Linked DNA regions of Leisingera sp. NJS204. Each later gene encodes a partner of the first gene's protein in a complex. Links are inferred from orthologs where the notes say so. Each region holds a gene or a part of one and is shown on either strand. Other genes may lie near its edges.

The links.
Region 2: the proteins of clpS (region 1) and clpA are in contact, whole or in part, in a solved structure (PDB 1LZW), measured with the Escherichia coli proteins. The link is inferred for Leisingera sp. NJS204 from one-to-one orthologs.

Annotation. Positions count from the first base shown.
Region 1 is NZ_CP035417.1:696,665-699,812, forward strand. Bases 3-2,831 are described here. They hold clpS (ATP-dependent Clp protease adapter ClpS), read left to right. Parts: upstream 3-1,169; coding sequence 1,170-1,493; downstream 1,494-2,831. Other genes in these bases: ETW24_RS03515 (hypothetical protein), read right to left, coding at 3-269; ETW24_RS03520 (HAD family hydrolase), read right to left, coding at 350-1,063; ETW24_RS03530 (class I SAM-dependent methyltransferase), read left to right, coding at 1,506-2,495; ETW24_RS03535 (SDR family NAD(P)-dependent oxidoreductase), read left to right, coding at 2,611-2,831. In the rest of the region: more of ETW24_RS03515, read right to left, coding at 1-2; more of ETW24_RS03535, read left to right, coding at 2,832-3,148. UniProt on the Escherichia coli protein: Involved in the modulation of the specificity of the ClpAP-mediated ATP-dependent protein degradation.
Region 2 is NZ_CP035417.1:1,195,207-1,198,497, reverse strand. Bases 131-3,102 are described here. They hold clpA (ATP-dependent Clp protease ATP-binding subunit ClpA), read left to right. Parts: upstream 131-440; coding sequence 441-2,765; downstream 2,766-3,102. Other genes in these bases: ETW24_RS05835 (M23 family metallopeptidase), read left to right, coding at 2,765-3,102; gloB (hydroxyacylglutathione hydrolase), read left to right, coding at 131-263. Also shown: more of gloB, read left to right, coding at 1-130; more of ETW24_RS05835, read left to right, coding at 3,103-3,291. UniProt on the Escherichia coli protein: ATP-dependent specificity component of the ClpAP protease. It directs the protease to specific substrates. It has unfoldase activity. The primary function of the ClpA-ClpP complex appears to be the degradation of unfolded or abnormal proteins.

The DNA.
Region 1 (3,148 bases):
AATTCGCAAGGCTGGGACAATTGCGCCTTGATGCGGGATTCGAGATCCGCCAGCAGGGCCTTGGAAAATGCTTCGTCCCGGTGCGGCTTGGTCAGCAGGGCCACAGTGATGGCAATGTGGCTGTGATGGAACTGCGCTGCCGGATAGGCCCGGCCCTTGCAGGCCCCGGCGCCGCTGTCGTGTTGCAGGATCACGGACTCGATCTCGGCCAGGATGGATTTGGCGTCGATTTCCAGATCGCTGGAGAATTTCAGTTCGGCATGCGGCATCTATCCGGCGTCTCCGCTTTGGGTCGGCAAAGGGATAGCTGGCCGGAACAGGTCCGTCCAGCATCCAATCCCCGGCACTGTCAGCAAAGGCTGTTTACCAAACCCGCCAGCCCGCTCAGATCGGCAATCTCGGTATAACGGGGGTTATGCTCGGGGGCTTCGGCGTGTTCGACCTCCCAGACCAGCCCATGCGGCACATAGGTGCCCCAGGCGCCGGCGCCGATGGCTGCAACCACGTCAGAGCGCATGGAATTCCCAACCATCATCGCGTGCGCTGCCCCGTCGCCGTGGCGGGCGAAGATGTCCAGATAGACCTCCGGTGTTTTCTCCGAGACCACCTCGACGCCGTCGAACAGCTCCCCCAGGCCGGATTGCGCCAGCTTGCGTTCCTGGTCCAGGAGGTCGCCCTTGGTGATCAGCACCACAGTGTAGCGGCCGGCCACGGCCTCAACCGCTTGGCGCGCATGGGGCAGCAGTTCGATGGGATAGGAGAGCATCATCTGCCCTGCAGTGATCAGTTCCTTGATCACAGATGCAGGCACCTGTTCCTGCGTCACCTCGATCGCGGTTTCGATCATCGAGAGCGTGAACCCCTTCACCCCGTAGCCATAGCGCCCCAGATTGCGCTTTTCGGCGTCCAGAAGCAGCCGTTCCAACCGCTCCGGGCCGACGTCGGCGGGGGTGTGATCCATCAGCAATTCGGCGAATCTTTCCTGGGTGACGCGGAAGAACCGTTCGTTGTGCCAAAGGGTATCGTCGGCATCAAAGCCGATTGTTGTCAAATTACGTATCAATCTGCGGGTCTCAGTCTCTTTTCCTAAACAGTATAGAGGCTATATAAGCGTCACAGGAAATTCCACGTATCAACGGATCAAATTGCTTATGCCGCTTCAGCACATCATGATGACCGACCATTCAGACGACGATATCGAATCTGGCGTCCTGACCAAGACGCGGCCGAAAACCAAGCGCCCGCCGCGCTATAAGGTGCTGCTGCTGAATGACGACTACACACCGATGGAATTTGTCGTCCTGGTGCTGGAGCGGTTCTTTGGCATGACCCACGCGCAAGCGTTCGAGATCATGCTGACAGTGCATAAGAAAGGCGTTGCCGTGGTTGGTGTGTTCAGCCATGAGGTGGCTGAGACCAAGGTGGGACAGGTGATGGATTTCGCCCGCCGCCAGCAGCACCCGCTGCAATGCACCATGGAAAAAGAAGAATAAAGAGGCCCTTAGATGTCCGTTCGCCTGTCATTGGCCGCCCAATCGGGCGGCTTTGCTGTTCCGTCAGAGGGCCGCATCGCCGTGTTTCATCCGCGCAGCGAGCACGACCTGTCAGCCCTGCCCAAGGAGCAGCTGCTGATCGTCCAGCCGCTGCGCCCCGACCACGATCATTTTGCCGCGCTGGGCTATGCCTGCACCCCGGCACTGGAGGCGGACGAGGCGCTGGCCGCTGCCGTTGTCATTATTCCGCGTGCCAAAGCGCTGGCGCGGATGCTGATCGCCCAGGCGGCGGCAGCGACACAGGGGCAGGTGCTGATTGATGGCGCAAAGACTGAGGGCATCGATTCGATTCTGAAAGATCTGCGCAAGCGTTGTGAACCCTCGGTTCCGGTTTCCAAGGCGCATGGCAAGGTGTTCTGGATCGACGGCGGCACCGATTTGTCCGAGTGGCTGCCGGCGGAGCCGCAGCAGGTTGAAGGCTTCACCACCGCGCCGGGCGTGTTCTCGGCGGATGGAATCGACCCGGCGTCCCGGATGCTGGCTGCGGCGCTGCCGCAGAAGCTGGGCCGTTGTGTGGCTGATCTGGGGGCGGGCTGGGGGTATCTGTCGGCTGAGGTGCTGACACGCGAGAGTGTCGAGGAGCTGCATCTGGCCGAGGCGGATTACCACGCGCTGGCCTGCGCGCGGCAGAATGTTGCGGACAGCCGGGCGCAGTTTCATTGGGCGGACGCCCGCACATGGAAGGCGCCGGGCACAGTGAACACCGTGGTGATGAACCCGCCGTTTCACACTGGCCGCACGGCGGAACCGTCGCTGGGTCAGGCGTTCATCGGGGCAGCAGCAGCGATGCTGGCGCCCTCGGGCAGCCTGTGGATGGTGGCCAACCGGCATCTGCCTTATGAGGTGGCACTGGGTGAACGCTTTGCCCAGGTGCGCGAGGAGGGCGGTGACAACCGTTTCAAGATCCTGCATGCGGCGCGGCCGAAACGGCGGCGCAAGTAACCGCGTGCGGGGCGCAATGCCGGTTTCCAAACCGGCAGGCCCGGTCTAACGTGCGGCCCTGAGTGCTACAGGCCAGATTTTTGCAGGCCAGATTGTTACAGGGGAGTGCCCTTACATGTCCTTTTCGATCTCCGGTAAAACCGCCATCGTGACTGGGGCGTCCAGCGGCATCGGCCTGGCGATAGGCAAGCAGTTTGCCGATGCCGGCGCCAATGTGATGTTTGCCGACACCCATGAGGCGCAGCTGGTGGCCGAACTGGGCGAGCAGGCCGAGGAAAGCAATATCCGCTATTTCGCAGGCGACCTGCGCGAACGGCTGACCATTGCCAATCTGCTGTCGGCCACTATCGATGCCTTTGACGGGGTGGATATCCTGGTCAACGGTGCGCGCCAGATGGTGGCAACTGATCCGCTGGACCCCGCCGATGACACCCTGGATCAGCTGCTGATGCAAAGCCTGCTGCCCGCCGTGCGCCTGTCGCAGCAAGTGGCCAAGCGGATGATCCGGCAGGGCGAGGAAGACGAGGACAGCAGCGGCCCGCTGGGCAGTATCATCAACCTGTCCTCCATTGCCGCGCGCCGCACCCACCCTGAGCTGATGGCCTATTCGATCGCCTCTGCCGCGCTGGATCAGGCGACCCGCTCCCTGTCGG
Region 2 (3,291 bases), 500 kb from region 1 along the record:
CAGGACATGAATACACCCAATCCAACGGTGCCTTTGCAGTCACCGCCGACCCCGGCAACCCGGCGTTGCAGGCGCGTATACGTGATATCGCAAAGGCCCGGAACGACGGCATGCCTACGGTTCCGTCATCCTTGCAGCTGGAACTTGACACCAATCCGTTCCTACGCGCCGGTGACAGTGCCGTGAGAGCGCACCTTCGCATGGAAGATGCTGAAGACGCTGAGGTTTTTGCCGAAATCCGCCGGCGCAAAGACAGTTTTTGACCAAATCAAGGGTATCGGGGCGCAACAGGGAGAAAATAATTGTGACCCCAAATTGAAGAAAAGCCCTTGAAGCTGGCGCGCTATCAACCAAACTCTAACCTTATAAGCACATGGTTGAACTGCGGGGTTGGTTAATACCGCCCCATCCGGCCAACCCAAGATCAGAGGAGCACGCCCGTGCCTTCATTCTCGAGCACCCTGGAACAGGCCATTCACGCAGCGCTGGCGCTGGCGAATGAACGCCGTCATGAATTCGCAACCCTGGAACATCTGCTTCTGGCCCTGATCGACGAGCCCGACGCGGCCCGTGTGATGCGCGCCTGCAGTGTCGATCTGACCGAATTGCGATCCTCGCTGGTGGAATTCGTGGATGAGGATCTTGCCAATCTGGTCACCGACATCGACGGATCCGAAGCGGTGCCGACCGCCGCCTTCCAGCGGGTCATTCAGCGGGCCGCAATCCATGTGCAAAGCTCAGGCCGCACCGAAGTGACAGGCGCCAATGTGCTGGTGGCGATCTTTGCTGAACGCGAAAGCGATGCGGCATACTTCCTGCAGGACCAGGAAATGACCCGCTATGACGCGGTGAACTTTATCGCCCATGGCGTGGCAAAGGACCCGGCCTTTGGGGAACCCCGCCCGGTCACCGGCGCAACCGAGCAGGAAGAAGACAGCATCACGGCCGCGCCTGAGGGCGAAAAGAAGGAAAGCGCGCTGGCGAAATACTGCGTCGACCTGAATGCGAAATCCCGCGACGGCGACATCGACCCGCTGATCGGCCGCGACCACGAGGTGGAGCGCTGCATCCAGGTGCTGTGCCGCCGCCGCAAGAACAACCCGCTGCTCGTGGGCGACCCCGGCGTTGGCAAAACGGCAATTGCCGAGGGGCTTGCGCGCAGGATCGTGTCCGGTGAAACCCCGGAAATTCTGGCGCAGACCACCATTTATTCGCTCGACATGGGCGCGCTGCTGGCCGGGACCCGCTACCGCGGTGATTTTGAGGAACGTCTGAAAGCCGTGGTCACCGAGCTGGAAGACCACCCGGACGCGGTGCTGTTCATCGACGAAATCCACACCGTGATCGGGGCCGGCGCGACCTCTGGCGGCGCCATGGATGCCTCCAACCTGCTGAAACCGGCGCTGCAAGGCGGCAAGCTGCGCACCATGGGCTCCACGACGTACAAGGAGTTCCGCCAGCATTTCGAGAAAGACCGCGCGCTGGCCCGCCGGTTCCAGAAAATCGACGTGAACGAGCCGACGGTGGAAGATTCCATCGAGATCCTGAAGGGGCTGAAACCCTATTTCGAGGAACATCACGGCATCAAGTTCACCGGTGACGCCATCAAGACCGCGGTGGAATTGTCGGCCCGTTACATCAACGACCGCAAGCTGCCGGACAAGGCCATCGACGTGATTGACGAGGCCGGCGCCGCGCAGCATCTGGTGATTGAATCCAAACGCCGCAAAACCATCGGCGTCAAAGAGATCGAGGCCGTGGTGGCAAAGATCGCCCGCATCCCGCCGAAAAGCGTGTCGAAAGACGATGCCGAAGTGCTGAAAGACCTGGAGAAATCGCTGAAACGCGTGGTCTTTGGCCAGGACGATGCCATTACTGCCCTGTCCAGTGCGATCAAACTGGCCCGTGCAGGCCTGCGGGAGCCGGAAAAACCCATTGGCAACTACCTGTTTGCAGGCCCCACCGGCGTCGGCAAGACCGAGGTGGCCAAACAGCTGGCGGATACGCTTGGGGTGGAACTGCTGCGGTTTGACATGTCCGAATACATGGAGAAACACGCAGTCTCCCGCCTGATCGGCGCGCCTCCGGGCTATGTCGGCTTCGACCAGGGCGGCCTGTTGACCGATGGCGTCGACCAGCACCCGCACTGCGTGCTGCTGCTTGACGAGATGGAAAAGGCGCATCCGGATGTCTATAACATCCTGCTGCAGGTGATGGACAACGGTCAGCTGACCGACCACAACGGCCGCACGGTGAATTTCCGCAACGTGGTGCTGATCATGACCTCCAACGCCGGCGCGTCGGAACAGGCAAAGGCCGCTATCGGCTTTGGCCGCGACCGCCGCGAGGGTGAAGACACCGCCGCAATCGAGCGCACCTTCACACCGGAATTCCGCAACCGCCTGGATGCGGTGATTTCCTTCGCACCGCTCGGCAAAGAAGTGATCCTGCAGGTGGTCGAGAAATTCGTGCTGCAGCTGGAAGCCCAGCTGATGGACCGCAATGTTTCGATTGAGCTGACCCGCAAGGCGGCGGAATGGCTGGCCGACAAGGGCTATGACGACCGGATGGGCGCACGTCCTCTGGGCCGGGTGATCCAGGAGCACATCAAAAAACCGCTGGCCGAGGAGCTGTTGTTCGGCAAGCTGACCAAAGGCGGTATCGTCAAGGTCGGCATCAAGGACGGCAAACTGGAACTGCGCCTGGAAGGGCCAAGCAAGCCGCGGATATCCGGTGACAAGCCGCCGCTGCTGACAGCAGATTGATGCGCCTTGCCGCGCTGATAACCGCAATATCGCTCGCCGCGCCTGCCGCGGCGGGCGATTTTCTTTTGCAGTTCCCGCTGGACTGCACCCTGGGCGGCACCTGCCACATTCAGCAGTTCGTCGACCACGATCCAGGCCCCGGTGCCACGGATTTCACCTGCGGCACGCTGAGTTATGATGGCCACAAGGGAACGGATATCGCCCTGCCCTACTTGTCGGACATGCAGGCCGGCGTCGCGGTGCGTGCCGCGGCAGGCGGTGTTGTCCTTGGAACCCGCAACGGCATGGCGGACCAATATGCCACCGATGACAATGCGGCAGAGATTGACGGTAAGGAATGCGGCAACGGGGTGGTCCTGCGCCACGGCAACGGGTGGGAAACCCAGTACTGCCACATGAAGCGCGGCTCGCTCCGGGTGAAAAGCGGCATGAAAGTCAAGCCTGGCGATATCCTGGGCGAGGCCGGGCTTTCCGGCAAGACCCAGTTCCCGCATCTGCATTTGTCTGTGCGCAAGGATGGCGCGGT